Regions from separate parts of the Rhodoferax sp. GW822-FHT02D07 genome, predicted to be linked through region 1. Evidence: riboswitches for the same ligand, from Rfam matches in the RefSeq annotation. Region 1 holds a riboswitch; the other holds the start of a gene.
What was found. Region 1 has a riboswitch for S-adenosylhomocysteine ahead of AC1RNN_RS13170 (homocysteine S-methyltransferase family protein). Riboswitches for the same ligand answer to the same signal wherever they lie in the genome.
Positions count from the first base shown of each region.

Region 2: another riboswitch for S-adenosylhomocysteine. It lies ahead of ahcY (adenosylhomocysteinase); the one in region 1 lies ahead of AC1RNN_RS13170 (homocysteine S-methyltransferase family protein).

Region 1 covers NZ_JBXAOD010000005.1:115,141-130,314, forward strand. Annotated here, with positions in the region: gene AC1RNN_RS13135 (pilin) at 1-246, opposite strand, end outside; gene AC1RNN_RS13140 (hypothetical protein) at 441-962, opposite strand; gene AC1RNN_RS13145 (type II secretion system F family protein) at 966-2,204, opposite strand; gene AC1RNN_RS13150 (GspE/PulE family protein) at 2,207-3,973, opposite strand; gene AC1RNN_RS13155 (outer membrane lipoprotein) at 4,021-4,821, opposite strand; gene metH (methionine synthase) at 4,975-7,740, opposite strand; gene AC1RNN_RS13165 (Gfo/Idh/MocA family protein) at 7,770-8,768, opposite strand; gene AC1RNN_RS13170 (homocysteine S-methyltransferase family protein) at 8,783-9,859, opposite strand; S-adenosyl-L-homocysteine riboswitch at 9,884-9,975, opposite strand; gene AC1RNN_RS13175 (EAL domain-containing protein) at 9,989-12,262, opposite strand; gene recQ (DNA helicase RecQ) at 12,399-14,279, shown strand; gene AC1RNN_RS13185 (hypothetical protein) at 14,317-14,610, opposite strand; gene AC1RNN_RS13190 (ATP-binding protein) at 14,801-15,174, opposite strand, start outside.
Region 2 covers NZ_JBXAOD010000007.1:216,697-231,870, reverse strand. Annotated here, with positions in the region: gene AC1RNN_RS16430 (peptidoglycan DD-metalloendopeptidase family protein) at 1-877, shown strand, start outside; gene AC1RNN_RS16425 (anhydro-N-acetylmuramic acid kinase) at 887-2,002, shown strand; gene erpA (iron-sulfur cluster insertion protein ErpA) at 2,024-2,389, opposite strand; gene AC1RNN_RS16415 (bactofilin family protein) at 2,450-2,845, opposite strand; gene AC1RNN_RS16410 (DUF6776 family protein) at 2,864-3,544, opposite strand; gene rpsI (30S ribosomal protein S9) at 3,695-4,087, opposite strand; gene rplM (50S ribosomal protein L13) at 4,097-4,525, opposite strand; gene AC1RNN_RS16395 (serine/threonine protein kinase) at 4,687-6,381, opposite strand; gene AC1RNN_RS16390 (23S rRNA (adenine(2030)-N(6))-methyltransferase RlmJ) at 6,490-7,380, shown strand; gene metF (methylenetetrahydrofolate reductase [NAD(P)H]) at 7,381-8,229, opposite strand; gene AC1RNN_RS16380 (TlyA family RNA methyltransferase) at 8,271-9,146, opposite strand; gene ahcY (adenosylhomocysteinase) at 9,159-10,673, opposite strand; S-adenosyl-L-homocysteine riboswitch at 10,748-10,867, opposite strand; gene AC1RNN_RS16370 (substrate-binding domain-containing protein) at 10,906-11,919, opposite strand; gene AC1RNN_RS16365 (peptide chain release factor 3) at 12,055-13,683, shown strand; gene AC1RNN_RS16360 (bifunctional 2',3'-cyclic-nucleotide 2'-phosphodiesterase/3'-nucleotidase) at 13,772-15,174, shown strand, end outside.

The DNA.
Region 1 (15,174 bases):
GGCCTTAGCACCGTCGCAGGAAGCAACCGTCACACCACCACCTGTTCCCGTGCCCTTGGCGGAATAGGCAGCGTAGTTAATTGCAGACCCCGAAGACAAGGCACCAGCCACCCCCTGAACAGCCGCAGAGCGCGCGTCCGAAGACAGATCCACGAACTTGGGAATGGCTACGGCCGCCAAGATGCCCAAAATCACGATCACCATCACCAACTCAATCAGCGTAAAGCCCCGTTGTACTTGTTTCATGTAGTCCGCCTTTCAAAAGAAATGTGAATCAGCGCCCTCAAGCACCCTTCAAGGGCTTCCAACTACTCTACGCGGGCGCGTGAGAATCATTCTAGGCCAAGTGCCTGCGATTGCGCATGAGGTTTGAGCGGTAAGTGCGCGACATTTCTCGGGTTTTGTGACTTTCTTGCCTATTTTTGGCAAAGAATGAAGGCTCATTCCACCAGCTGGCCGTCCCAGACATAGGCCTGCATGGGCCGCAATTGCGGAGCAGCGCCTTCCGAATGAAGCAAAAACCACAGCGCCTGGCCCCCCTCTGTGGCGCCCAGCGCGGCCTCGTCCTGCGGCTTGTAACCAATACAGGCGCAGCGCCGGTCATAGATCCAGCGCCCGGCCGGCACCTCCTGCAGCAAGGCAGGCGGCACCTCACCAGCGTAGTTAGCCGCCGGGGATTGCAACAGTGTGAAAGGGTTGGGAAGCAAGGCATCGCCCTGGCGCCAGCCCGGGGCTTTGCCTGCCCCGGCGAGCATGGCATGGGTGTGGTCCAACACCAATGCCGTACGCAAGGCCCCCAGCGTGCTTTGCACGGCGGCCCGCTCGGCCTGCGCACGCACCTGCTGGCCGTAGCGCCACAAAACCGACAGCACCACCAGAATGAGTACCAGCAAGGTGCCCCACTCGACCCAGCGGCTTTCCCACAATGGTCGGGGATTCACCGCCGTGCGCGGGGTGGCCATGGCCTAGCCGCCACCCCGGCCCATGGCCGCCTGGCCCATGTTCCACAAGGGCAGGAAAACGCCCAGCGCCAGCAACAGCACCAGCACACCTATAACGGCCAGCAGGATGGGTTCGATAGCAGCGGACAGGCCCTTGATGCTGTAGTCGGTGTCTCGCTCGTACATGCCGGCGATCTCGAACAACAGGTTGTCAAGCTCCCCGGTTTCCTCGCCCACATTGATCATCTGTAGCACCACCGGTGTAAAGACGCCGGTGGCCGCCGCACAGCGTGAGATGCTTTCGCCGCGCTCGATGCCGTCGCGCATCTGTTCGATACGCGCACCGATGAAAGCGTTGTCCACGGTCTGCGCCACCACGGTGAGTGCCTGCACCAGCGGCACCCCGCTCTGGCTGGACAGCGCAAAGCTGCGCGCAAAGCGCGCCAGCGTGGCCTTGAGGATGATGTCCCCCACAATGGGCAACTTGAGCTTGCGCGCGTCCCAGCGGTAGCGCCCGTCGGGCGTACGCAGGTAGGCCCGTATGCCGACCACAGCACCAAAAGCCAGAGCCAGCAGCACGGGCCACCAGTTGATCATCCAACTGGAGAATGCCAGCAAGCCGCGCGTGATCAGCGGCAACTCGGTATTGAAGCCGGCAAACACCTTGGCAAACACCGGGATCACAAAAATGTTGAGGATCACGATAGCGACCACCATTGCGATCATCACAAAGCTCGGGTAGCGCATGGCCTGTTTGATGCGCTCGCGCACGTCGCGTTCGAACTCCAGATGCTCGTTGAGACGCAGGAACACCTCGGTCAGGCGCCCTGTCATCTCGCCCACGCGGATCATGGAGATATAGAAATTGCCGAACAAGTCGCTGTGTCGAGCCAGTGCGGCCGACAGCTCACGCCCCTGGTCCAGGCTGGAGCGGATGTCCTTGAGCAGATCGACCATGGCCGGTTTGGTGGCCGAAGCTTCCAGCCCCGCAAAGGCGCGCAGGATCGGCACGCCGGCCTTGTTGAGCGTGTACATCTGGCGCGAAAAGATCAGCAGATCCTCCATGACCACCGGGCGGCGCGACAGGAAAGCCAGTGGGTCTTTTTTTTCCTGTACCTCGCCCACTCGGGCCATCGCAATGTGAACGGGTGCCACACCGATGGTGCGCAGCTGGTCAGCCACCCCCCCTTCGGTCATGGCCTCCAGCTGGCCGCTGACGGCTTCGCCCCGGTTGTTGCGCCCGCGCCAGTCGTAAATCGCCATGCTCAGCCAGGAATTGCGTCGTCCGCGTCGGTGTCAAAGCCGATGCGCAGCGCTTCTGCCAACGAGGTCTTGCCAGTGCGCACCAGCTCCAGCGCATGGTGCGCCATGGTCTGGCCTTGCATGCGTTCACGCGCGGCGCGCATGAAGCTCGCTGGGTCGGATTTGGACGCTGCCTGGGTCAGCACAGCATCCATTTCCAGCAACTCGTACACACCCTGGCGCCCGGCATAACCGGTGCCGTTGCAGTGCGAACACCCCAGGCCGCGCTTGGGCGTGAAGCTGCTGCCGGTTACCTGCATGGAGTCCAGCCAAGACTGCTCCTGAGGGGAAGGCGTGTGGGGTGCGGAGCACTCGGGGCAGTTCACGCGCACCAGGCGCTGGGCAATCACCGCTTGCAAAGAGGTCGCCACCATGAATGGCGGCACGCCCATGTCCAGCAGTCGGAACGGCGTGCTGATCGCGTCGCGCGTGTGCAAGGTGGAGAGCACCAAGTGGCCGGTGATGGCCGCGCGCAAACCGATCTCAGCCGTCTCAGCGTCGCGCATTTCGCCGACCAGAATCACGTCCGGGTCCTGACGCAAGCAGGCACGCAGCACGCGCGAAAAGGTCAACTCGATCTTGTCGTTAACCTGCACCTGGGTAATCGCTGGCAGACGATATTCCACCGGATCTTCCACGGTGATGACCTTGAGCTCGCCCGCGTCGATCTCGGCGAGCGCCGCATACAAGGTGGTCGTTTTACCGGACCCGGTGGGCCCGGTCACCAGCACCATGCCCGACGTGCGCGAGAGCACCTCGCGGAAACGCTTGAGCATGGCCGGCGGCATGCCGATGCTGTCGAGCCTGCGCATGCCTGAACCCTGCTTGAGCAAACGCATGACGGCTGACTCACCATAGGTGGTGGGCAGTGTGGACAGACGCACATCGATGGTGTGCTCCTTGAGGCGCACCGAAAAGCGACCATCCTGCGGCAGGCGCTTCTCGGAAATGTCCAGCCCCGCCATGAGCTTGAGGCGCTGGGCTAGCGCGCCGCCAATGCGCTTGTCGGCTTGGGTCTGGGTCTGCAGAACGCCGTCCACGCGCACGCGCACCTGCAAAAAGCCCTCTTGCGGTTCGATGTGGACGTCCGAGGCACCCACCTGCATCGCGTCTTCAAACAGGGACTGCAGCAGCCGCACCACGGGCGCGCCCTCGGTGCCCACACTGGCGGTCAGTTCGCCGAAGTCCACCGCGTCGCCCAGGTCCTTTTCCAGGGCACGCGCCAGACCGGTGATTTCCTCGGTACGGCGGTAAAGGCGGTCAAAAGCCAGCGCCAACTGGCTCTCTGGCACCGCCGCGATACCGATATTGCGCTTGAGGAGACGGGTCAACTCGTCATAAGCAAACAAGTCCAGCGGATCGGCCAAGGCTACCAGCAGCACGTCCCCTTTATCTTCGAGCACAAGTGCGCGGAAACGGCGAGCCGCCGGCTCCGGCAAAAGCTTAACGACGTCCGCGCGAAAAGGAAAAGTCTTGAGATTGACGAAAGGGATGCGCAGCTGGCGCGCCAAGCCGTTGGCCAGCAGCTCTTCCGTGATGACGCCCGTTTCGATCAGCAAGCGCCCCACCTTTTTACCGGTGGTGCGCTGCAGCTCCAGGGTCTGTTGCAGCTGTTCCTGGGAAATCAGGCGCTGCTGGACCAGCACGTCACCCAGCCGCAGTTTCTCAGGGCGGCCCGAGGGCGGACGCGGGCCATCGGTCGCACCGGGCGCCGCCGTTGCCATATTCATGCGCTATTCCTTTTGCGGTTTGCAAAAATAATAGCACGCGGGGCACGTCAGGTGGCGGTATGCGCCTCACTCGGGTAGGCCGGAGCCGACGGACGGGGGGCCGGGCCACCGATGGAGTTACCGTCCAGCGTCACCTTGGCGCCCACCGCCACGGGGCTGCTCTGCTCAATACGGCGCAGCGAGCCGTCTTCCATGCGCACCATGACTTGGTAGACGGTTTCCTTCTTCATGTTCTTCTCGACCGTGTTGCCGGCCCAACCGCCACCCAACACGCCGGCAATGGTGGCCAGGGCCTTGCCATCGCCGCCGCCGAACTGGTTGCCCACCAGGCCGCCCAGCACCGCACCGGCCACAGCGCCCGCCCCGCTGGGGGAGGCTTCGCGCTGAATGGGGGTCACGCTTTCCACCGTGCCGCAACTGCTGCACACCACCTTGGACGCAGGCTGCGGCGCAGCAGCCGCGGGCTCCCAGGCGACATCGTTGGCCGGGAGTGTCGCTGCACTTCGGGGCTCTGCAGGTACCGTTTTTGCTACTGTTTTAGGAGCTGTCTGCGAAGATTTGGCGTGGGGTGCAGTCGCTTTCCTTGCCTTTTCTGGCGCAGGCGCGACGACGGGCGCCGGCAAGGCCGGGGGCTCCGGATCGGGCAGCACGGCAGCCACGGCGCTGGCCGGCGTAATCGGGGTGACGGGTGCCACCTCTTCCGCCGTGCGGTTGTGCACTTGCACCAGCGCGGCACCCAGGGCCAGCGTGGTGGCACCCAAGGCACCTACGGCAGCCCAGAGCAGAGGATGGGAGGTGCGGGCCGCTGCCGGCACGGCACCTGGGACGGGCATGGCACTGCTGTTCATAAATTTCTCCTTGGACAAGGGGCGAAATCGCCCTTTTCTGGCCGGGCTCGCCATGTGGCGACCCGACACAACCAAAGGTACCCAGCGCAGTGCGCGCCTGCATGTCTGATTTGTAACGCTGGGTAAAGCCCGGCGGGCGCCCGAAATAGGCGCTTACAGGTTTGGCGCCAACAAGCGCTCCAGCTCGCTGCGCTTGAGCTGGCGGCGGTTCGCCAAGTCTTCCACTTGGTCATCGCCGATCTTGCCCACGTTGAAGTAGGTCGCATCCGGGTGGCCGATGTAGAAGCCGCTCACGCTGGCCGCCGGCGTCATGGCCAGGCTCTCGGTCACGGCCATGCCGATTTCTTCGCACTGCAGCAGGTCAAACATGTCCTTCTTGACGCTGTGGTCCGGGCAAGCGGGGTAGCCGGGAGCGGGGCGTATGCCCTTGTATTTCTCCGTAATCAGGTCCTCATTGCTCAGCGCCTCGTCGGCCGCGTAGCCCCACAGGTCCGTGCGCACACGGTGGTGCAGGCACTCGGCAAAAGCCTCGGCCAGTCGGTCGGCAATAGCCTTGAGCATGATGGCGGAGTAGTCGTCCAGGTCGTCCAGGAAGTACTTTTCCTTCTTGTCCACGCCAATGCCCGCGGTCACCGCGAACAGGCCCGCGTAGTCCGCCTTCACGCCCTTGGGCGCCACAAAGTCGGCCAGGCAGCGGCTGGGGCGCATCACACCGTCGATCTCCTGCTTTTCGGTCTGCTGGCGCAGGCCGTACCAGGTCATGGCCACCTCAGAACGACTCTCATCCGTGTAGAACTCGATGTCGTCGTCGTTCACCGTATTGGCGGGGTACAGCGCCACCACGGCATTGGCCGTGAGCCAGCGACCCTCAATCAGGCGTTTGAGCATGCGCTGGCCGTCGGCGTACACGCGCACGGCCTCGGTGCCCACCACCTCGTCTTTTAGGATGGCCGGGAAGGGGCCGGCCAGGTCCCAGGTCTGGAAGAAGGGGCCCCAGTCGATGTACTTGGCGAGCTCCGTCAGGTCGAAGTTCTTGAAGACACGGCGGCCGATGAATTTGGGCGTGGTGGGTTGGTGCGCGGCCCAGTCAATCGGCGTCTTGTTGGCGCGCGCCTGGGCTAGGGGCCACAGTGGCGTCTGCTTTTTGTTGGCGTGCTGGTGGCGCACCTTGTCGTAGTCGGCGTTGAGCTCGTCGATGTACTTGGTGGCGCTGTCGCTCAGCAGGCTCTGCGCCACGCTCACGCTGCGCGAGGCGTCGGGCACATAGACCACGGGGCCTTCGTAGTGCGGCGAAATCTTCACGGCCGTGTGCACGCGGCTGGTGGTGGCACCGCCTATGAGCAACGGGATCTTCTTGATACGGAAATAGTCGTCCTTCTGCATCTCGCCAGCCACGTACTGCATTTCTTCCAGGCTAGGGGTGATCAGGCCGGAGAGTCCGATGATGTCGGCGCCCTCGGCCTTGGCCTTGGCCAGGATTTCGTGACAAGGCACCATGACGCCCATGTTCACCACATCGAAGTTGTTGCACTGCAAAACCACGGTGACGATGTTCTTGCCAATGTCGTGCACATCGCCCTTGACGGTGGCGATCACGATCTTGCCCTTGCTGCGCACGTCCTCCCCGGCAGCCTCCTGCTGGCGCTTCTCTTCTTCGATATAGGGAATCAGGTGCGCCACGGCGCTCTTCATCACGCGCGCGCTCTTCACAACCTGGGGCAGGAACATCTTGCCCTGACCGAACAGGTCGCCCACGATGTTCATGCCGTCCATGAGCGGACCTTCGATCACGTGCAGCGGGCGGCCGCCCTTGGCCAGAATGCCTTGGTAAGCCTCTTCGGTGTCCTCGACGATGAAGTCGGTGATGCCATGCACCAGCGCGTGGCTCAAACGGGCACCCACGGAAGCCGGTGCTTCGGCCGTACCACGCCATTCCAGCTTCTTGCTCTCGTCCTTGGCGCCACTCTTGGCCGTCTCGGCAATCTCCACCAGACGCTCGCCCGCATCCGGGCGGCGGTTCAGCACCACGTCTTCCACGCGCTTGCGCAACGCGGGTTCCAGGTCGTCGTACACGCCCACCATGCCCGCATTGACGATGCCCATGTCCATGCCCGCCGCAATGGCGTGGTACAGGAACACGGTGTGGATGGCCTCGCGCACCGGGTCGTTGCCGCGGAAGCTGAAGGACACGTTGGACACACCGCCGCTGACCTTGGCGCCGGGCAGGTTCTGCTTGATCCAGCGCGTGGCTTCGATGAAGTCCACCGCGTAGTTGTTGTGCTCTTCGATGCCGGTGGCAATGGCGAAGATGTTGGGGTCAAAGATGATGTCTTCGGGCGGGAAGTCCACCTCATCCACGAGGATGCGGTAGGCACGCTCGCAAATCTCCACCTTGCGCTCGTAGGTGTCGGCCTGGCCTTTTTCGTCAAAGGCCATGACCACGGCGGCCGCGCCATAGCGGCGCAGCAGCTTGGCCTGGTGCTTGAAAGCATCCAAGCCTTCCTTCATGCTGATGGAGTTGACCACCGCCTTGCCCTGCACGCAGCGCAGGCCGGCCTCGATCACGCTCCACTTGGAGCTGTCGATCATGATGGGCACGCGGGAAATATCAGGCTCGGACGCGATCAGGTTCAGAAAACGCACCATGGCAGCCTGGCTGTCCAGCATGGCCTCGTCCATGTTGATGTCGATGATCTGCGCACCGTTTTCCACCTGCTGGCGGGCCACGGCCAGAGCCTCTTCAAACTGCCCGTTCAAAATCATGCGGGCAAAGGCCTTGGAACCGGTGACGTTGGTGCGCTCACCCACGTTGACGAACAGGCTGTTGCTGTCAATCAGCACCGGCTCCAAGCCGGAGAGCATCATGGGCGCAACGTTTTTGGTAGCTGCTTGCGCAGCGTTGGCGGGGGCTTGAGACATAAAAGTCCTTACATTCTTGACTTTGCGGCTTACACCGCAACCCAGGCACCAGTGCGCTGGGAGGCAAACAGCGCGTCGATGATGCGCATGTTCTGGATGGCGTCTTCCACGCCGTACTGCAGGGGCTGCGCGCCGCGGATGGCCAACGAGAAGGCGTCGCCTTCCAAGCTGTACTGGTCACAGGGCGCAAAGGTCTCCACCACCGCGCCACCACCACCCAGCACCTTGCCGTCGTCCACAAAGATACGGGTCTCCTTGCCAGGAGGGGCATTAAAGGGGATTTCGATTTCCACGCGCTTATCAGTACCGATGGCCTGCACACGCTGATAGGGCGTGGCCTGCATGGAAACCGTGAAATCCAGACGGCGGCCACCGCCAAAATCCAGCAAGGCGCTGAAGCTGCGGTCCACACCAAAGTCGGGGGCCATATCGGCCAGCGCCATCACACGCACAGGCTCTGCATCAAACAGGAAGCGCCCCGCCACGATGGGGTAGCAGCCAATATCCATGAGACCACCACCGCCTTTGGCCGCATCGTTGCGGATATTGGCCGCATTGCGGTTGAAGTAAGAGAACCACACCTGGACCGTGCGCAGGTCCCCCAGCGCGCCGCTTTGCACCAGCTCGCGCGTGCGCAGCCACTGCGGGTGAAAGCGCACCATGAAGGCTTCCATGATGTGCACTTTGTCCGCCACCTCGCGCAGCTGCGCGGCTTCGTTGGCGTTCAGCGCAATCGGTTTCTCGCACAGCACATGCTTGCCGGCACGCGCAGCGGCCAGCGTCATGGGCACATGCAGGTCGTTGGGCAGCGGGTTGTAGATGGCCTCGATGGCCGGATCGGCCAGCAGCGCTTCGTAAGAACCATATGCCTTGGGAATGCCCAGCTTGTCCGCCGCCGCCTGCGCACCGGCCAGGCTGCGCGAGGCAATGGCCTGCACATCGCACCACTGGCTGCGCATGAGCGCGGGCGTGACTTTTTCCATGCCGATCTTGGCAGTGCTCAGCACGCCCCAGGTGACTTTTTTCATGCGAGATCCTTGATTCAGGCAGCTTCTTTGTAGAACACGTTGCGCTGCACATTGCGCGCAGCAATCGGGTTGACGGCATGGGCAATGGCACCGATGTGGTCGGGCGTGGTGCCGCAGCAGCCGCCCACGATGTTGACCAACCCCTCCTCGGCAAACTCGCGCACCAGGCGGCTGGTCACGTCGGGGGTTTCGTCAAAACCGGTATCGCTCATGGGGTTGGGCAGGCCGGCATTGGGGTAGCAGCTGATGAAGGTGTCAGGCGCCACGCGGTTGAGCTCCTGGATATAGGGGCGCATAAGGGCTGCGCCGAGCGCGCAATTCAGACCGATAGCCAGGGGCTGCGCGTGGCGCACGCTGTGCCAGAAGGCGGTGACGGTCTGGCCCGAGAGAATGCGGCCGGATGCGTCAGTCACCGTGCCGCTGATGATGATGGGCAGGCGTTCACCACTGGCTTCAAAGTACTCGTCCACGGCAAACAGCGCGGCCTTGGCGTTGAGCGTGTCAAAAATGGTTTCCACCAGGATCACATCGCTACCGCCCTCCACCAGTGCCTTGGTCTGGTCGTAGTAGGCGGCGCGCAGCTCTTCAAAGGTGACATTGCGTGCGCCGGGGTCGTTCACATCGGGGCTGATGCTGGCGGTCTTGGGCGTGGGGCCCAGGGCGCCGGCCACAAAACGTGGCTTGTCGGGCGTGCTGTATTTTTCGCAGGCGGCGCGCGCCAGTTGGGCCGACACAAGGTTCATCTCGATGGCCAGGTCGGCCATGTCGTAATCGGCCTGGGCCACGGTGGTGGCGCCAAAGGTGTTGGTCTCGATCAGGTCGGCACCGGCGGCCAGGTAGCGCTCATGGATGTCGCGGATGACATCGGGGCGCGTCAGGCTCAGCAGCTCGTTGTTGCCTTTCACATCCTTGGGAAAGTCTTTGAAGCGCCCGCCCTGGCTGCCAGGGCCGGTGTAGCCCTCGCCACGGTACTGGGCCTCGCCCAGCTTGAAGCGCTGGATCATGGTGCCCATGGCGCCGTCTAGGATGGCGATGCGCTTCTCCAGAATGCCTGGCAAGGCTTGTGCGCGGGTGTAGGTGATGGGCTTCATGGTGCGGCTCACTGTATGGGTTGCAACAAGTGAGCGCAGTTGGGAATCCCAAGCCTGACCGGAGGCCTGCCTGTCTGGAAAGAGGGCAGGCGCCAGCTGCAGCGCCCCTTGGGAAGCCCGGATTTTAAGTCACAACGCCTGCGCCGTGGTCGGCACAGGGCTTTGTAACACCTGGTCCAGCGGCACCGGGTAGCCCACCGCATAGCCCTGGGCGTAGTGCACACCCAGCCCGCGCAGTACCTCGAGGATGGCCGGCGTCTCGGCAAACTCGGCCACGGTCTCCTTGCCCATGAGGCAGCCAATCTCGTGGATGGACTTGACCATGGCCAAGCTCACCGGGTCGGACGCCACATCGCGCACAAACTGGCCGTCGATCTTGAGCACGTCCACCGGCAGGTTGCGCAGGTATGCAAAGGAGGACAGGCCGCTGCCGAAGTCATCCAGCGAGAGCTGGCAGCCCATCTTGCGCAAGGTGTCGATGAAGTGCTTGGCTGTATGCAGATTGCTGATGGCCGCCGTCTCGGTGATCTCAAAACACAGTTTGTGGCAGGGCATGGGCGTGGCGGCCAGCGTGTCCAGCACAAAGGTCATGAACATCGGGTCGCCCAGCGACTGGCCCGAGAGATTGATGGAGCACTGCCCGATCTGCTCCTGGTGGGGCACCATCCAGGCCAGGGCATGGCTCAGCACCCAGCGGTCTACACGCGCAGCCAGGTGGTAGCGCTCCACGGCTGGCATAAATTGCCCCGGCAGCACCAAGCCCCCCTGCTCGTCGCGCATGCGCAGCAAAAACTCGCAATACAGGCCGCGCCCCGAGGCCTCATCAATCAGGACGATGGGCTGGGCATAGAGCACAAAGCGGTCCTCGCGCAGCGCGTTCTCGATACGGCTGACCCACTCCATCACGCCGTAGCGCTGCGCCAGCGCCGGGTCGTCATTGGTATAGACATGGATGCGGCCACGCCCGGCATCTTTGGCCACGTAGCAGGCACTGTCGGCTGCCTGAAGCAAGGCGCCCACGCTTTCGCTGCGCACGTCCAGCATCACCATGCCGATGCTCACCCCCACGCCAAAGCTCTGGCCCTGCCAGACAAAACGCTCGGCCGCCAGGCGTTGCTGCAAGCGCTCCGCCACAGCCACGGCCTGGGACAGCCGCTGGTTGCTAAGCACCATGCCGAACTCGTCGCCGCCCAGCCGGCACAGATGGTCCTGGGGGCGCAGGCCCTGACCCAGCAGGCGCGCAATCTGGCGCAGCAATTCGTCGCCTGCCGCGTGGCCGCAGGTGTCGTTGACAACCTTGAAGTCGTCCAGGTCGAGGTAACAGACCACGTGGCTCTGGCCCTGGTCGCGCGCCTGCGCAAAGCACTGGTTCAGCGCGGCCTCGAAGGCACGGCGGTTGCCCAGACCTGTGAGTTCGTCGTGCATCGCCTGGTAGGCCATTTCCTGGCTCAGGCGGCGCTGCTCGGTCACATCGCGGAACACCAGCACGGCGCCCTGCACCGCGCCGTCCACGTCGCGGATGGGCGAGACCGCCGCCTCCACCAGAAAGCTGCCGGCCACGCGGTGCTCCAGCGTGAGCTGGGGGTAGCGTACGGTTTTTACCTCGGTCAGCGCCTGGGTTACCAGATCGGCCACGGGCGGCAGCTCGGCCGGGCCCTGCCAGCGGAACACCCGCTGGTAAGGCTGGCCCTGGGCCTGCGCCTGACTCCAGCCCGACAGCAGTTCGGCCACGGGGTTGAGGTAGAGCACCAGGCCCTGGGCATTGGTGCTGATGACGCCATCGCTGATGGCGTGCAGCGTGACCTGCAAGCGCTCCTTCTCATGGTGCAACGCATCTTCGGCGCGCTTCTGGGTCGCCAGAAAACGCACCCGGTCCAGCGCCACGGCCACATGGCCGGCCATGGCCTGCATGAAATCAATTTGCCAGGGCAGGGGTGGGCGCACGCCCTCTTGGTCGCCATAGGTGCCCATGCCCACCGTCCCCAGGCGCTCCTGGGCCAGGATGAGCGGCACGTTGACGATGGTGCGGTTTTCCAGCAAGGCCACCAACTCCTTGTTGGTGCGCGGGTCCGTCCGGGCATCTTCCACCATCACCACGTGGTCGGCTGCCAGGATTTCCTCAATCATGCGGTCTCCCGCAATCGGAATATCCACGGCCTTGGCCGCGGCATTCAGGTCGCCATGGCCGCCACCCGACGACTCATGGCTCAGGATGCTGACAAAGCCGGGACGGTCCCCGACCAGCCCCAGCCAGACATGCGCGTAGTTCAGCTCCTGCTTCACCACGGGCACCAGCGCATTCAGGATGTCCGTCAGAGTCCACGCGTGCTCCAGCCGCTTGCACAACTGCAATAAAGCCTTGGTTTGGCGTTGGGCATCCTGAACGACGAACAGGTCTGTCATAAGGCCCCAGTGTAGCCACGACCATGCCCGACAATACGCCTGCGGACCCGGAAAATCCGGGCAGTTGCCAACCAATTCACATTATTGGGAAAAACTGGCCTCAGCCCCCGCCCTTATTGCGCAACCAGCTCCTCATTTGATAGCAAATTCTTCTCCGTCCGGCACCACACTGGAAACCTGTACAGGCATCCTGCACACGGTGTTCGGCTACGACGCCTTCCGCGGCCCCCAGCAAGCCATCGTCGAGCATGTCGCCGACGGTGGTGACGCCCTGGTGCTCATGCCCACGGGCGGCGGCAAATCCCTGTGCTACCAGGTGCCAGCCATTGCGCGCCAGCAGGCCGGCCTGGGGGTGACCATTGTCATCTCGCCGCTGATCGCCCTGATGCACGACCAGGTCGGCGCCCTGCACGAGGCCGGCGTGAGCGCTGCCTTTCTCAACTCCACACTGAGCGGCGAGGAGGCCTACCAGATCGAGCAGCAACTGCTACGTGGCGACATCACCCTGCTCTATGCGGCGCCCGAGCGCGTCACCAACGCGCGCTTCCTGGCGCTACTGAACTCGCTGTTCGAGCGCCGGCTGCTGAGCCTGTTTGCCATCGACGAGGCGCATTGCGTGAGCCAGTGGGGCCACGACTTCCGCCCGGAGTACCGTGGCCTGTCAGTGCTGCACGAGCGCTTTCCCGGCGTACCCCGCATTGCGCTCACGGCCACGGCCGACGCCCTCACGCGCGACGACATCGTGGAACGACTGCAACTGGAAGAAGCCCAGGCCTTCGTCAGCAGCTTTGACCGGCCCAATATCCGCTACACCATCGTCGAGAAGAAAGACAGCACCCTGCAACTGTTGCGCTTCATCGAACGTGAGCATGAGGGCGAGGCCGGCATCGTCTACTGCCAGAGCCGCAAGAAGGTGGAAGACATGGCGCAGACGCTGGTGGATGCCGGCATCAAGGCCCTGCCCTACCACGCCGGGCTGGACCCCAAGGTCCGCCAGACCCACCAGGACCGCTTTCTGCGGGAGGAAGGCATCGTCATGGTCGCCACCATCGCGTTTGGCATGGGCATCGACAAGCCCGATGTGCGCTTTGTCGCACACCGCGACATGCCCAAGAACATCGAGGGCTACTACCAGGAAACCGGACGCGCGGGCCGCGACGGTCTGGCCGCCGATGCCTGGATGGCCTATGGCCTGCAGGATGTGGTGAACCAGCGTCGCATGATTGACGAGAGCCCGGCCAGCGATGAATTCAAACATGTCATGCGCGGCAAGCTCGACGCCCTGCTGGGCCTGGCCGAGGCCAGCGACTGCCGGCGGGTGAGGCTGCTGGGCTACTTTGGCGAGAAAAGCGAGCCCTGCGGCAATTGCGACAACTGCCTGAACCCGCCCGCCGTCTGGGACGGTACGGACGCAGCGCGCAAGCTGCTCTCCACCATTTACCGCATCCAGCAGATGAGTGGCGTGAGCTTCGGCACGGGCCACCTCATGGACATCGTGCGCGGCAAGACGACGGAAAAAGTCACCCAGTATGGCCACGCCAGCCTGAGCACCTTCGGGTTGGGGGCTGATTTCTCGGAACAGCAGTTGCGCGGGGTGATGCGTCAGCTGATTGCGATGGGCGCAGTGGCGGTGCAGGGGGAATTCAATACGCTGGAGCTCACCGCCGAGTCACGCGCCGTGCTCAAGGGGGAGGTGCCGGTGATGTTGCGTGAATCAGCATCGGCCCCGGCCGAACGGAAAAGCCGGCGCAATCCGCGTCTGGGGGCTGTGGTCAAGGCCCCGCTCAACCTCGACAGCGAAGGCCTGCTGCGCTATTCGGCCCTCAAGGCCTGGCGCGCCGAGGTCGCCAAGGAGCACAACCTGCCCGCCTATGTGATCTTTCACGACGCAACACTTGCTGCCATTGCGCAGCGCGCCCCGCGCAGCCTGGACGATCTGCAGGGCATCAGTGGCATAGGCGCCAAGAAGTTGGAAGCCTATGCGAACGACGTGCTGAGGGTGGTGGCGCTGGATTAGAAAAAGCCGGCCAGGGCGGCCGGCCCAGCGCGGGCGCTTAGTGGCGGTGGAAACCGCTTTCGTAGGCCATGGCGGCGCCCGACATGGTGTTTTGCAGGCGGGCAATGGCGCGCATGTGGCGGGCCGAGCAGGCGGCATCGGCGGCCTTGGCACGGTGGTGCTGCATCAAGGCCTGGAACTTGGTGCGGCAGGCCTCTAGGGCGCCAGCGAAGTTCAGAGCGATATAAGCAGAGTGGTCCGCATGGGTTTGGCGAAACTCGCCAGACCAGTAGTCAAACAACTGCCACTTGTAGGTGCCTTTTTCAGGCACTTGGATCGTATCTCGGTGCATAGTCGCCACAAAATGGGGATAAAAAAGGCGCCAGGCAAGCCGTTTCGTTCCAACGGTGGCTGCGGATTGGCGCCCGCTTGCGTATTTGACGCACCAGCCCGGGGATCGGTTGACAGGGTTACCAAAAAAATTACGACAGGGTTACCAAAACCGTGCACCCACGCCCCACACCTGGGAAAAAATCCAGTCTTCAGTGCACAAAACCTATAGCGCGGCGCTCGCGCACCTCGGGTTTGAGCCGGTGCTCGGCCTCCAACTGCTCCAGAAACTCCTCGGGCCCCAACACGGTGCCCAGAATCTCGGCCTGGCGCCGCACGGCCGCCACATCGCCCAGACAAAGCTGGTCCAGCGCCGCCAGCCGGCCGGCCAGCGCCGGCGGCAACTCGTCCACGCCAGCACCGGTCTCGCTGAGGAACACCGCCTCGCGCTGGGTCGCGCTGAGCGGCAGGAACTCGATCTTGAAGGTAAAGCGGCGCAAGGCGGCCGCATCCAGCCGGTCCATGAGGTTGGTGGTACAGATGAAAACACCGCGGTAGCGCTCCATGCACTGCAGCATTTCGTTGA
Region 2 (15,174 bases), on a different contig from region 1:
CGGCAAGGGCTTCTCCGCCCAGCTCGAAACCCTGCCGCTGGTCGCTGCCACCCGCTTGGGTGCAGGCACCATCCAGACCTCATTGTTCGCCGCCACCGACGACGCACGCCTGCCCGACGCCATTGCCGTACAACTGGCCGAAATCTTCTCGGGCGATATCGACTTCCACCGCGCCCTGCGCAAGGGCGACTACTTCTCCGTCGTCTATGAGACGCTGGAAGGCGATGGCGAGCCCCTGCGCTCCGGCCGCGTGCTGAGCGCCGAGTTCGTCAATGCTGGCAAGGTGCACCAGGCCATGTGGTTCCGCGAGCCCGCAGTGGCAGGCGCTGCACCGCGCGGCGGCTACTACACGCTGGAAGGCGAAAGCCTGCGCCGGGCCTTCCTGGCCTCGCCCATGGAGTTCTCTCGCGTGAGCAGCGGCTTCAAGATGCGCTTCCACCCCATCCTGCAAACCTGGCGCGCGCATCTGGGCGTGGACTACGCGGCCACCACCGGAACCCCCGTGCGCACCGTGGGTGATGGCGTAGTGGACTTCGCCGGCGTGCAAAACGGCTTCGGCAATGTGGTCATGGTCAAGCACCGCAACAACCAGACCACGGTATACGCCCACCTGAGCCGCATCAACGTCAAAAAAGGCCAGAGCGTGAGCCAGGGCCAGAACATCGGCGCCGTAGGCTCCACCGGCTGGGCGACAGGCCCGCACCTGCATTTCGAGTTCCGTGTCAATGGTGTGCACCACGATCCGCTGACCATCGCCCGCCAGAGCGAAGCGGTCCCGGTCACCGCATCTGCCAAGCCCCTGTTTGACAAGGCCGCAGCCGATGTGCGCGCCCAGCTCAGCGCTGCCAGCCAGATCGGTCTGGCCAGCGCAGAGTAACGGCGCAACGTGTCCGAGCTCTATATCGGCCTGATGTCCGGCACGTCGCTGGACGGTGTGGACGGTGTCCTGGCGGACTTTTCGCAGGGCAGCATGCGTGTGCTGCAGCACTGCAGCACACCCTTTCCGGCCGACCTACGCGCGGAACTGCTGGCCCTGAACAGCCCTGGCCCCGACGAGTTACACCGCGCTGCCCTGGCCGGCAACGCACTGGTGCGCTGCTATGCAACCGTCGTTCAAAGCCTGCTGACGGCCACCCAAACGCCCGCATCCGCAATTCGTGCCATTGGCGCGCACGGACAGACCGTCCGCCATCGTCCGCAGGAGTTTGATGGTACGGGCTACACCCTCCAGCTCAACCAGCCTTCGCTGCTTGCAGAGCTGTGTGGCATCGATGTTGTGGCCGACTTCCGCAGCCGCGATGTTGCGGCCGGCGGCCAGGGCGCACCGCTGGTTCCGCCTTTTCACCAGGCCGTCTTTGGAAGCCCCGACCAGACCTTGGCCGTCCTCAATATTGGCGGCATCTCCAATATCACCGTGCTGAACCCGGCCGCGCCGACACCGGTACTGGGCTTCGATTGCGGCCCGGGCAATGCCCTCATGGACGGCTGGTGCCAGACGCATACCGGCCAGCCCTTTGATAACGCGGGCCAATGGGCTGCCAGTGGGCAGGTGCATCAACCCATGCTGTCCGCCTTGCTGGCAGACGGCTTCTTTGCCAAGCCCCCGCCCAAGAGCACGGGGCGCGATCTATTCAATGCGATCTGGCTGGCGCGTCAACTGGACAGCTTTCCAAACCTGCCCCCGCAGGATGTACAGGCCACGCTGACTGAGGTGACGGCGCGCTCCTGCGCAGAAGCATTGTGTGCGGTAGCACCAGCCTGCCCAACGTTGCTTGTCTGCGGTGGAGGGGCTTACAACACGCATCTGATGCAGCGCCTGGCCCACTATCTGCCGGGCTGCTTGGTGCAATCTTCCGAAGCACGAGGACTCCCCCCTCTCCAGGTGGAAGCCACCGCCTTTGCCTGGCTGGCACGCCAGACCTGCCTGCGCCAAACAGCGAGCCTGCCAAAAGTAACGGGCGCCCAAGGCGCCCGCATACTCGGTGCCGTCTACCCCGCCTGAGCAGGGTGACAAGCATTCAACTCAGGTCGAGAACGACGAACCGCAGCCACAGGTAGTGGTGGCATTGGGGTTCTTGATGACGAACTGCGCGCCCTGCAGGTCTTCCTTGTAGTCAATCTCGGCCCCCACCAAGTACTGGTAGCTCATGGCGTCAATCAGCAAGGAGACACCATTCTTGGTCATGGTGGTGTCGTCTTCGTTGGTGATTTCGTCAAAAGTAAAGCCATACTGGAAGCCGGAACAGCCTCCGCCCTGCACGAATACACGCAGTTTCAGGTCAGGGTTGCCTTCTTCAGCAATCAGGTCTGCCACCTTGGCAGCAGCGCTGTCGGTGAACAGGATGGGGGAAGGCATTTCGGTATGGATAGTCTCGGCAACGGCGCTCATGGGCGACTCCGGTTTCAATCAGGATGGGCAAATAGTACAGGAAACCGCTCGGGAATTCTGCTACAGGTTATTTGCCGCTAGTTTCAGTGTGGGTTTTTCTTCGTTGTCCAGCAGCGGACGCAACTGGCCGGCAATCAGGGCACCTTGGTGCATTTCCAAGGCGGCGTATTCCACATCCCCTTCAATACGGGCCTTGGGCTGAAGTTCCAACATGTGGCGGGCATGGATGGGACCCTTGACGCCGCCATTGACAATGATGTGGTCAGCAGAAATGTCACCAGTCACGCTGGCGGACTCAGAGATCACCAAAATGCTGGCACTGCCATCGGCGGCCTGCACATTGCCAACAATGACTCCATCGACCCGAAGGCCATCAGAAAAGGTCAAATTGCCTTCAATGCGGGTGCCTTCGGCAATCAGGCTTTTGATCGGGGGCTGCTTTTTCTTGTTGAACATGCTGAACCTCTGTAAACACTACAGCTTGATGGACTGCGTCGCACGGACAGCAGAACCCTCAAGAACCCGTGCCGAGACACTTTTGACAACCACCTGAGGAGGGATGACCAACTCGCCCTCCATGCGCCCATACTGTCTGACCTTGATGGGGACGGCCCCATCCGGCAGCGTACTGGACCAGGGTTTGCCATTCACCGTGCCCGCAAAAGTCAACTCCAAACGACCTGTAAACTCTTGCGTATTGCGACCCGGCTGCATCACCAGCGCTTGCCATTTTAACGTGGTTGGCGTTGTCAGCTCCGCCTGCAAGCCACGGATGGACAACCCATCCACGCCCGCAGAGGGAATCAGCTTCTCGAAAAAACCCAAGTCATCGCGCAACACCCGGTTGTCAGCCTCAAGCTGCTTGACCTGGGTCAGCAGCTTTTCGTGCGAAGCCCTCTCGGCTGTGACCAGCGTGCCAGCCGTATTCGCCACCGATTGCGCCTCGTCCCGCTCGGCCTTCACCGACAACAGCTCAGCACGCAGTGCACTGACGTCGCTGCGCAATTGCATCAACTCGTCCTTGGAGCCCTTTTCCAGACCGGCTATATCTTTGCCAAACTCAAAGGCCCAGAGGCTGATAGCAGCACAGAAGCCCAGGACGATCGCCAGCACAGCCCAGCGGAATGGCCAAGGTAGCGCGCTGCGCACGGCCATACGGGGGGCACTGATGGTGAGGCGGCGGCGTAGCAGTCGAAATCTCATGGAGGGCGAAGTCTAGCAGCCCCATGTGTCTGGCTGAACGCCCAAAAGAAAAGCCGCCTGGACTTGCATCCAGACGGCCTTGCAACGCAGGGTTGCCAGCGATTAACGCTTGGAGAACTGCTTGCGACGGCGGGCGCCGTGGAAGCCGACCTTCTTACGTTCGACTTCACGCGCATCGCGCGTCACGAAGCCGGCTTGGCTCAACGCGGGCTTGAGGGCTGCGTCGTAGTCAATCAAAGCGCGGGTAATGCCGTGGCGGGTTGCACCAGCCTGGCCGGACTCACCACCACCAGCAACGTTGACCATGATGTCAAACGATTCAGCGTGGTTGGTCAGCAGCAGGGGCTGTTTGCAGATCATGATGGAAGTTTGACGACCGAAGAAAGCTTCGATGTCCTTGCCATTCACGGTGATCTTGCCAGTGCCTTTTTTCAGAAACACGCGGGCGACGCTGGATTTGCGACGGCCGGTGCCATTGTTCCATTCACCAATCATGAGAGCTCCTTAGATGTCCAACACTTTGGGTTGCTGGGCGGTGTGGGGGTGCTCAGCACCGCCGTACACCTTGAGCTTCTTGATCATGGCGTAGCCCAAGGGACCCTTGGGCAGCATGCCCTTGACGGCTTTTTCCAAAGCGCGGCCAGGATGCTTGGATTGCAGATCGCGGAAGTTCGTGGCTGTGATACCGCCGGGGTAACCGGAGTGGCGGTAGTACACCTTGTCCAGGCTCTTGGTGCCTGTGACTTTGAGTTGGGCTGCGTTGATGACGACGATGAAATCACCGGTATCGACGTGAGGCGTGTAAATGGCCTTGTGTTTGCCGCGCAAACGGAGAGCAACTTCGCTGGCTACTCGTCCGAGGACCTTGTCGGTCGCGTCAACCACAAACCACTCGTGCACGACCTCAGCGGGTTTTGCGCTGAAAGTAGACATGAGTTTTCTCTTTAAAGAAGGTTTGGGAGGGCTCTTTTCCACGGTCGGCGTTCCTCTAATGGGAATCTCTTAGGTGGGGTAAAAGTCTTCGCCGCGGAGCCACAAAAGCGCTGCGAAGCCTTCCATTATACAAATAAGTGAGCCAAAGACCTAATCGCGCCCTAGAAGCCGTTTTTGCCACGGTTCTGCTCTTCCCAATGCTTGCGGTCGGCAATGCAGACCGGCAGTTGGGCGTGCTCGGGTTTCTGGCATTCGCGATAAATGCACATGGTGCGCGTGAGCACGGTGGCATCCGCGCACAAGGTCGGGCTGGGTGCGGGTGCGGCGACAGGCGCCGGCACGGAGGCCGCGGCGCGCGGCTCGGCCTTGGGTACACGCGGAGTCGCCGGCACGGCAGCAACGGGTGCCGAGGCCGCAGCCATCTTGGCCGGTGCAGCCGCAGGCCGGATCGCCACCCCTGCGGCCGGGCGGGCGACATCAGCCGCCGGGGCCGGTACAGCGGCAGCCACAGGTGCCGATACGGGTTGCTCCGGGGCCGACTGCGCCTCTACAACGGCAGCCGGAGCAGCTGGCTTGGCGGGCTTCAGGGCCCAGTAAGTACCCACTGACAACAGCAAAGCTGCCACCCCGCCAAGCACCCAAGGCAACGCACTGGCCTTGGCAGGCGCCGCAGCCAAGGTGCGGCTCTCGCGCGACTTGGAGGGATCACGCGAACTGCGATGGGTTTTTTTGCTGCGCCCGGTGTTCACCGTGCGCTCACGCACACGGGTGGTCTGGGCAACCGTTTTGGCAGGCGGTGCCGGCTGGGTCGTCAGCAGCGCGGTAGTCGGATCGGCCGCAGTTGGAACCGCATCGTCCAGCACGATGGAGGGGCCCAGAGCGGCACGCCAGTCAAAGCGGGCGATGTCAGCTGGGGGCTGCAACTGCATTTCCTGGGCAAAGGCATCCACGCTGGCGGTGCGGGCATCGGGCTCGATAGCCAAAGAATGGGCGACAGCCGCCACAAACTCCGGCGAATAGCTCTGGCCGAAATGGGTTTGTGCAGTTTGCGCCACCTGGGAAAAGGCCGGCATGCGGTCGCGCAACACGCGGAAGGTGGCCGGCAACGGGGGCTCATTGCAGAGGCAGCCATGCACCACGGCAGCCAATGCATACAGATCGGTCCAGGGCCCCTCGCGCAGGTCGTGCGCATCGGCGTACTGCTCGATGGGCGCGTAATTGACCTTGAGCACCGCCGTGTGCTTGTGGCTGGAGTCCATGATGGCGCGCCGTGCGGCGCCCAAGTCCAGCAACACCGGCGGGCCAGCGTTCTGCAGAAAGATGTTGTCAGGCGAGACGTCGCGGTGCAGGGTGTTGTTGTCGTGCAGCACCCGCAAGGCCTCCAGCACCGACCACAGCACGCTGCGCAACCAGTCCTCAGGCGGGGGGCCGCTCATGCGGCGACGTGCCTCTTTGAGGGTGATGCCTTCATACAGGGGCATCGCCATATAAGCCGTGTTGTTGGCTTCCCAGAAGCGGTAGACCTTGACCAGGGAGGGGTGGTCAAAGCGGGCAAGCACGCGCGCCTCGGCAATAAAGGACTGCAAGCCGGTCTGAAAGGGCTGTGCATCGACCGTGGAGCGCGCCGTGACGGCACCGCCTGCCTCGCGCCCCACCAGCGCTGAGGGCATGTATTCCTTGATGGCGACGGGCCGGTGCAGGGAATGGTCGTACCCACGGTACACCATGCCAAAGCCGCCCACCCCCAGCAAGGCCTGCAGCTCAAACTCGCCCAGCATGGTACCGGGCGGCAATGCGTCCATGTGGGCCAGCGCGACTGGCTGGGTTTCGCTGGGCTGGGTGGCGGTTTCACTCATGCGGTAGCAACAGTATTCGGGGACCTCTAGGTCCCACGCGTATGGGTCAAGACCTGGTTTCCAACGCACCGCCTCACGGCGGCTGGCCTTGCGTAGGTATCATAGGGGATGTTCAGTTACCGCCACGCCTTTCACGCCGGCAACCATGCCGACGTCCTCAAACATACCGTCCTGCTGGCCGCCCTGCGCCACCTGACCCTGAAAGAGGCCGCGCTGAATGTGTTCGACACACACGCGGGTGCCGGCCTGTACCGGCTCGATGGCGACTACGCCAAAACCAGTGCCGAAGCCGCAGAAGGCTTTCTCAAGCTGGTCGCCACGCCCCCCAAGGACGGTTTTGCCCCGGCGCTGCAGGACTATGTGGACATGGTCGCCAGCTTCAACAGCGGCAACCACTGGAGCGTCTACCCCGGCTCGCCCTTCATCATCCAACAGTTGCTGCGCGAGCGCGACAAGCTCAAGCTCTACGAACTGCACCCCACCGACACCAAGACGCTGATGGCCAATGTGGCCCAGTTGGAGGCTGGCCGCCAGGTCGCCATCCTGCGCGAAGACGGGTTTGAGGGACTCAAGAAGTTTCTGCCGCCGCCCTCGCGCCGCGCCCTAGTGCTATGCGACCCCAGCTACGAAGCCAAGACCGACTATGGCCGCGTGCTCGACATGGTGGCTGACGCGCTGCAGCGCTTTGCCACGGGCACTTACGCAGTCTGGTATCCCATCATTCCGCGGCCCGAGGCCCACGACCTGCCAAAACGCCTGAAAACCATGGCCAACAAGGCTGGCAAAGGCTGGCTGCACGCCACGCTCACCGTCAAATCCAGCAAGCTGACCCAGGATGCGGAAGGGGAAGTCATTCGCCCCGGCCTACCGGCCAGTGGCATGTTCCTCGTCAACCCACCCCATACACTCAAGGCCCAACTCAAGGAAGCCCTGCCACAGATGGTGGAACTGCTGGGGCAGGACAGCAACGCAACGTTTACGCTGGACTCGGCCGGCTGATCAGTCGGCCGCCAAGCCCAGGTTCTGGCACAGCGCCAGCGTGGCGGCGCTCTGGTTCATGGTGTAGAAATGCAGCGCGGGTGCGCCACCGGCACGCAGTTGCTCGCACAGATCCGTCACCACTTCCAGCCCGAAAGCCTTGATGGACGCCACATCGTCGCCATAGCTCTGCAAGCGCAGGCGAATCCAGCGCGGGATCTCGGCACCGCAGGCATCCGAGAAGCGCATCAGCTGCGTGGAGCTGCTGATGGGCATGATGCCGGGCACCACGGGCACATCCAGCCCCAGCGCGTCCACCTCTTCGACAAAGCGGAAATAGGCATCCGCGTTGTAGAAGTACTGGGTGATGGCCGAATTGGCGCCCGCCTTGATCTTGGCCGCAAAAGCCTGCAAATCACTGGCCGGAGACTTGGCCTGGGGGTGCACCTCCGGGTAGGCTGCCACCTCGAGCTGGAAGTCCTCGCCTGTTTCCGCCCGGATAAAGGCCACCAGATCGCTGGCGTACTGGAATTGGCCGCCTGCGCCATAACCGCTGGGCAGGTCACCGCGCAATGCCACCAGGCGCTTGACGCCCATGGCCTTGAGGGTCGCCAACTGCTCGCGTACCGTGTCTTTGGTGGCGCCAATGCAGGAAAAGTGCGAGGCCGCGCTTACGCCTTCGGCCAGGATCTCGCGCACGGTGTTGAAGGTGCCCTCCTGAGTGGAGCCACCGGCACCAAAGGTCACCGAGCAAAACTCCGGCGTGAGCGTGTACAGCTGCTGGCGCACCGCACGCAGCTTCTCGACGCCTTCGGGGGTCTTGGGGGGGAAAAACTCCAGACTCAGGGGAATGCGCGTCTGTGTCGACATAGGAATCTCCGTCTTGCGCCGCCGCCAGGGCAGCGCCATATTCAGCCCGCCTTGCGGGCACCAATAAAGAATTCGCGGTTGCCGTCCCCGCCTTCGATCGCTGAGTCGAACCAGTGCGTGACCTCCAACCCCAGCTCCGCGCAGCACTCGCGCAGGCGCTGCTCCACGATGGGGTACATGGCCGGATCTTTCACGATACCGCCCTTGCCCACCTGGCCAGGTTGCAGTTCGAACTGCGGCTTGACCAGGGTCAGCAACACGCCGCCTGGCTTGAGCAAGGGCACGGCCGCCGGCAACACCAGGGTTTGCGAAATGAACGACAGGTCTGCCACCAGAACATCGAAAGGCGGTGCGAACTCGGGCGGCAAGGCCGCAACATCCGGGGCGTCTTCGCCATCCTCCGAGCCGTCAAACCCGTCAAAGGTTTCACCATCCTCTTCGATATCAAATTGCCCCTCATCCCCCGTGCTATCTGCGTAAGCAGCTATCAAATCTGCAGCAGACAGAGTACGCGCATTGACGCCTTCCACACACAGCACGCGGGCATCGCTGCGCAGGCTGGGATGCAGCTGGGCACTGCCCACGTCCACCCCCACCACCGATTGCGCGCCGGCCTGCAACAGGCAGTCAGTGAAGCCACCGGTGCTCTGCCCCACGTCCAGACAGCGCAAGCCGGCCACCTTCACGCCTGCCTGTTTCAGCGCGGCTTCCAGCTTGAGGCCGCCGCGTGAGACATAGCGGGCCTCGGAGTCATCCAGCAGTTGCAGCTCGGCGCCGTCCGGAACCTCGTCGCCATTCTTGGCCACGCGTTTCCAGACTTCGCCGTTCTTCCACTGCACGCCGTCGGCAATCAGGCGCTGGGCCTGCGAGCGGGTGCTGGCCAGCCCGCGCTGGACCAGCAATTGGTCAATCCGCATACCGTGTGCCGCTTAGTAGCGGTACGTCTCTTTCTTGTAGGGGCCGGCCTTGCTAACGCCGATGTAGGCGGCCTGCTCGTCGGTCAGTTCCGTCAGCATGGCGCCCACCTTCTTCAGGTGCAGGCGTGCCACCTTTTCGTCCAGGTGCTTGGGCAGCACATAGACCTTGCCCGCCTTGTAGTCCTTGGTCTTGGTGAACAGCTCGATCTGGGCGATGGTCTGGTTCGCAAAGCTGGAGGACATGACGAAGCTGGGGTGGCCGGTGCCGCAACCCAGGTTCACCAGGCGGCCCTTGGCCAGCAGGATGATGCGCTTCTCGGGGTTCTTGCCCTTCTTCGGGAAGATCACGTGATCGACCTGCGGCTTGATCTCTTCCCACTTCAGCTTTTCCAGCGATGCAACGTCGATTTCATTGTCGAAGTGACCGATGTTGCAGACGATGGCCTGGTCCTTCATCGCTTCCATGTGCTTGTAAGTGATGACGTTCTTGTTGCCGGTGGTGGTCACGAAGATGTCGGCCTTGTCGGCAGCGTACTCCATGGTCACGACCTTGTAGCCTTCCATCGCGGCCTGCAGGGCGTTGATGGGGTCAATCTCGGTCACCCAAACTTGCGCGGACAGGGCACGCAGGGCCTGGGCGGAGCCCTTGCCCACGTCGCCGTAGCCGGCCACCAAGGCCACCTTGCCAGCGATCATCACGTCGGTGGCGCGCTTGATGCCGTCCACCAGGGATTCGCGGCAACCGTACAGGTTGTCGAATTTGCTTTTGGTGACGGAGTCGTTCACGTTGATGGCGCGCAGCTTGAGCGTGCCCTTGGCGGCCATTTCTTCCAGACGCATCACGCCGGTAGTGGTTTCTTCGGTCACGCCGATGATGTTCTTCAGACGGCGGCTGTACCAGGTGGGGTCGGTCTTGAGCTTGGCCTTGATGCTGTTGAACAGGCAGATTTCTTCATGGCTGCCGGGCTTGGCCAGCACCTTGATGTCCTTCTCGGCCTTGGCACCCAGGTGCATCAGCAGCGTGGCGTCGCCGCCGTCGTCCAAGATCATATTGGGGCCTTCCGCCGCGGTGCCCTTCTTGCCGCTGAATTCGAAAATGCGGTGGGTGTAGTCCCAGTAATCTTCCAGGGTCTCGCCCTTGACGGCGAACACGGGAGTGCCGGTCGCGGCAATCGCGGCGGCGGCGTGGTCCTGCGTAGAGAAGATGTTGCAGGAAGCCCAGCGCACGTCAGCGCCCAGCGCCTTCAGCGTTTCGATCAGGACGCCGGTCTGGATGGTCATGTGCAGCGAACCGGTGATGCGTGCGCCCTTCAGGGGCTGGCTCTTGGCGAACTCTTCGCGGATGGCCATCAGACCGGGCATTTCGGTCTCGGCAACGGTCAGCTCTTTGCGGCCCCAGGCGGCCAAGCTCAGGTCGGCAATCTTGTAGTCCTGCGCCACAGCAGCTGCGACCTTGGCGACGATCTGCTTGGCAGCGGCGGGTTTGCTGGCCTTGGCGGCCTTGGGGGATTTCTGTACAGCGCTCATGGTGTGCTCCAAAAGTAAGTTGGCTAAGCACTGGCGCGTGGGAAGTTCAGGTAGCCGACTCACCGCACACGTCCAGTGGGTGAGCGCCGTTGTGAGGCACGGCACGCCTTGGCAAGACCCAGGCGGCGTGTTCTCCGAGCCTCACTCGCGGCATCCCCTGTGGGGTACGGCGAGCTGCAACGCTCCTCGGAAGTGCAGCGATTTTAGCCTGCTAAAGCGTCAGCCGCCAAATTCAGGGGGCAGGCCCGGTGCTGCTGCCCAGTTGCAGGGCCGGCAGGCGCAGCAGCTGGTAGGGCCCGGCCTCGGGCGCGCGCAGCACCTGCATCACCATTTCGGCCAGGGCCATGCCCGTGGTCTGGGGCGTGGGCTGGGTCACGGTGGTGACGTCCAGACCAGTGAGCAGGGTGTCCTGCGGAATGTCGCCATGCACCACCACCGAGATGTCCTGCCCCACGCGCAGGCCCGCATCCAACAGTCCGCGAATCAGGCCTACACCGCCCAGGTTGTTGTCCACCAGCACCGCCGTGGGCCGGGGCGTGAGCGCCAGCAACTGCACCACCGACTGCAGGCCGCTGCGCCGGTCGTTCACGCCGCCTATGCAGTAATGCGACGGGCAGACCAGTCCGACCGCTGCCAATGCATTCACAAAGCCCCGGTGACGCTGGAAGGCGAAATTCAGGATCAGCGGCGCATGCACATAGGCAATGCGTGTGTGGCCCAGCGCCAGCAAATGCTCCACTGCCAGGCGGCTACCCAGGTCGTTGTCAAAGTCCAGCCAGGAGTAGTGGCTGCACTCGGCCGTGCGGCCATAGCCCACAAAGGGGTAGCCCTTCTCCAGCAGGTAGTCCACGCGCGCGTCCTGCACGCGGGTGTTGGGCACGATGACCGCGTCCACACGCCCGCCACGGAACAGGCGCTCGAAGGTTTCCAGATCGGTTTCGTTCTTGGCCACCGCCAGCAGCAAATCCAGGTGGTCGCGCTCCAGGCGCTCGCCCAGGCCGTCGGCCATGTCCAGAAACTGCGGGTTGCCCAGGTTTTCCACAGCGGCGGAGTAAACGATGCCCACGGCATCGGTATTGCCGCGCACCAGCCGGCGCGCGCCCGCATCGGGCCGGTAGCCCATGCTCGCGGCCATGGCCTGCACGCGCTCGCGGGTCTGCTCGTTCACATCGGTATAGCCGTTCAGGGCGCGGCTGACCGTGGATGTGGACAGGCCCAGGGCATTGGCCAGTTGCTTGATACTCACACGTTGCTCCGCTCGTTTCGCTTGCTGGAGCGCGAGTGTAAGGGCAAGGCCTTCGCTGGCGCCCTCTGTAAAATACCGATCTCCCCTCTGGTGGCCCGCCGCTGTGCGCTGCCCACTCCCGAACCTGGACCCCCTGTGACCTTTCTCGCCGAAACCCGCCGCCGCCGCACCTTTGCCATCATTTCCCACCCGGACGCCGGCAAGACCACGCTGACCGAAAAGCTGCTGCTGTTCTCGGGCGCGATCCAGATTGCCGGCTCGGTGAAGGCGCGCAAGGCCAGCCGCCACGCCACGTCCGACTGGATGGAAATTGAAAAGCAGCGCGGCATCTCGGTAGCATCTTCTGTCATGCAGATGGCCTACCGCGACCATGTGGTCAACCTGCTCGACACCCCCGGCCACAAGGACTTCTCCGAAGACACCTACCGCGTGTTGACCGCCGTGGACTCGGCGCTGATGGTGATCGACGCGGCCAACGGTGTGGAAAGCCAGACCCGCCGCCTGATCGAGGTGTGCCGCCAGCGCGACACGCCCATCATCACCTTCGTCAACAAGATGGACCGCGAAGTGCGTGACCCTCTGGACATCATGGACGAGGTGGAGCGCGAGCTCAAAATGCCCTGCTGCCCCATCACCTGGCCTGTGGGTCAGGGCAAGAGCTTTGGCGGCATCATCAACCTGCTGACCAAGAGCATGACCGTGTTCACCGCGGGCAGCGAAAAGCGCCCGCAGGACTTCGAGACCATTCCGCTGTCCGATGCAGACAAGCTGCGTGCCCGTTTCGGCCAGGCCTTTGACGATGCCCTGGACAGCATGGAGCTGGCGGTGGGTGCTTCCGCCGAGTGGGACCACCAGGCGTTTCTGGAAGGCAAGCTCACCCCGGTATTCTTCGGCTCCGGGGTGAATAACTTCGGGGTCATGGAAGTGCTTGACGCCGTGGTGGACATGTCGCCCCCGCCTGGCCCACGCGTGGCCTACACCGAGGTGAACCGCAACCGTGAGGCCCAAACCGTCCAACCCGATGGCGACAGCTTCTCCGGTGTGGTGTTCAAGGTGCAGGCCAATATGGACGCCAACCACCGCGACCGCATTGCCTTTGTGCGCGTGGCCTCTGGCAAATACACACCGGGCATGAAGATGAAGGTGCAGCGCACCGCCAAGGAACTGCGCCCCACCAGCGTGGTGACCTTCATGAGCCAGCGCCGAGAGGCGGTGGACGAAGCCTATGCCGGCGACATCATTGGCTTTACCACCCATGGCGGCGTGCAGTTGGGCGACACCATCACCGACGGCCCCAACCTGCAGTTCACCGGCCTGCCCTTCTTCGCACCCGAAATGTTCATGACCGTGGTGCTGAAGAACCCGCTGCGCACCAAGCAGCTGCAACAGGGTCTGATGCAGTTGGGCGAAGAGGGTGCCATCCAGGTCTTCAAGCCCGATGCCGGCGGCAACATGCTGCTGGGCGCCGTGGGCCAGCTGCAGTTTGAAGTGGTGCAACACCGCCTCAAGACCGAGTACGACTGCGATGTGCGCTTGGAAAGCTGCCAGTACACCGGCGCCCGCTGGATCACCGCCGACAATGCTGCTGACCTGCGCGACTTCGAGACCGCCTACCCGCTGCGCATGGCCCATGACGCGGCCGACACCCTGGCCTACCTCTGCACCAGCCCCTACGACGTGCGCTTGGCGCAGGAGCGTTTCCCCAAGATCCACTTCCACCCGCTGCGCGAGCACGCTGGCCTGGCACTGCAAAGCGCGGGCTGACGGCCCCAGACTGCGCCCCGCCGCAGTAAGATGAAAAGCCCGCTGATTCAGCGGGCTTTTTTATTGGCTTGACCGGACAGGAGCTCCCATGACATTCACCCCCTCCCTGCGCCTTGCCAGCGCCCTGCTGATGGCGACCCTGGGCACTGCGGTCAGCGCCGAGCAGCTTCAGCTGCGCATCCTGGAGACCACCGATGTGCACATGAACCTGCTGAGCTACGACTACTACCAGGACAAGCCCACCGACCAGTACGGCCTGGCGCGCACCATCAGCCTCATCAAGGCCGCGCGCAACGAGGCGCCCAACAGCCTGCTGTTCGACAACGGCGACCTGCTGCAGGGCAACCCGCTGGGCGATGTGGTGGCGCGCGTGGCGCCGCTGCAAGCCGGCCAGACACACCCGGCCTACAAGGTGATGAACCCGCTGGGCTACGACGCGGCCAACCTGGGCAACCACGAGTTCAACTACGGCCTGGACTTTCTGCGCCGCGCCATCGCCGGCGCGGGCTTCCCCTATGTGAACGCCAATGTGCTGCTGGCCGACGGCAAACAGGACAGCGCCACGCCCACCCAGGCCTTCACGCCCTATGTGCTGCTGGACCGCACTTTCAAGGACGCGGCCGGCAAGGAACACAAACTGCGCGTGGGCGTGATCGGTTTTGTGCCGCCGCAGATCATGCAATGGGACAAAGCCAACCTGGAGGGCAAGGTGGTGACGCGCGATATGGTGGACATGGCCAAACGTTATGTGCCCGAGATGCGGGCCAAGGGCGCGCAACTGGTCGTGGCCATTCCCCACTCCGGTTTCGAAAAAGGTGAGGTCGGTGCCTTTGCGGAAAACGCCGTGTCCCGCCTGGCCGAGGTGCCCGGCGTGGATGCCATCCTGTTCGGCCACGCGCACGCGGAATTCCCGGGCAAGGCCTTTGCCGCCTACCCCAAGGTGGACATCGAACGCGGCACCATCAACGGCGTACCCGCCGTCATGCCGGGCCGCTGGGGTGACCACCTCGGCGTGATCGACCTGACGCTGGACAACAGCGGCGGCAGCTGGAAGGTGGTGGGCAGCCAGGCCACTATTCGCCCCATCTTTGACCGCACCGCGAAGAAATCGCTGGCCGAGGAAGATCCCGTGGTGATGCAGCTCATCGGCACCGAACACCAGCGCACGCTGGACTACGTGCGCAACAAGGTGGCCCTGAGCAGCGCGCCCATCTACAGCTACTTTGCGCAGGTGGCGGACGATCCGTCCATCCAGATCGTCTCCAACGCGCAGATCGCCTATGTGAAACGCGCCATGCAGGGCACGGACTACGAGAAATACCCCGTGCTGTCGGCCGCCGCGCCCTTCAAGGCGGGTGGGCGCCAGGGTTGGAACTACTACACCGACATCCCTGCCGGCCCGCTGGCCATCAAGCACATGGCGGACCTCTACATCTACCCCAACACGCTCAAGGCCATGCTGATCACCGGCGCCGAGGTGCGCGAGTGGCT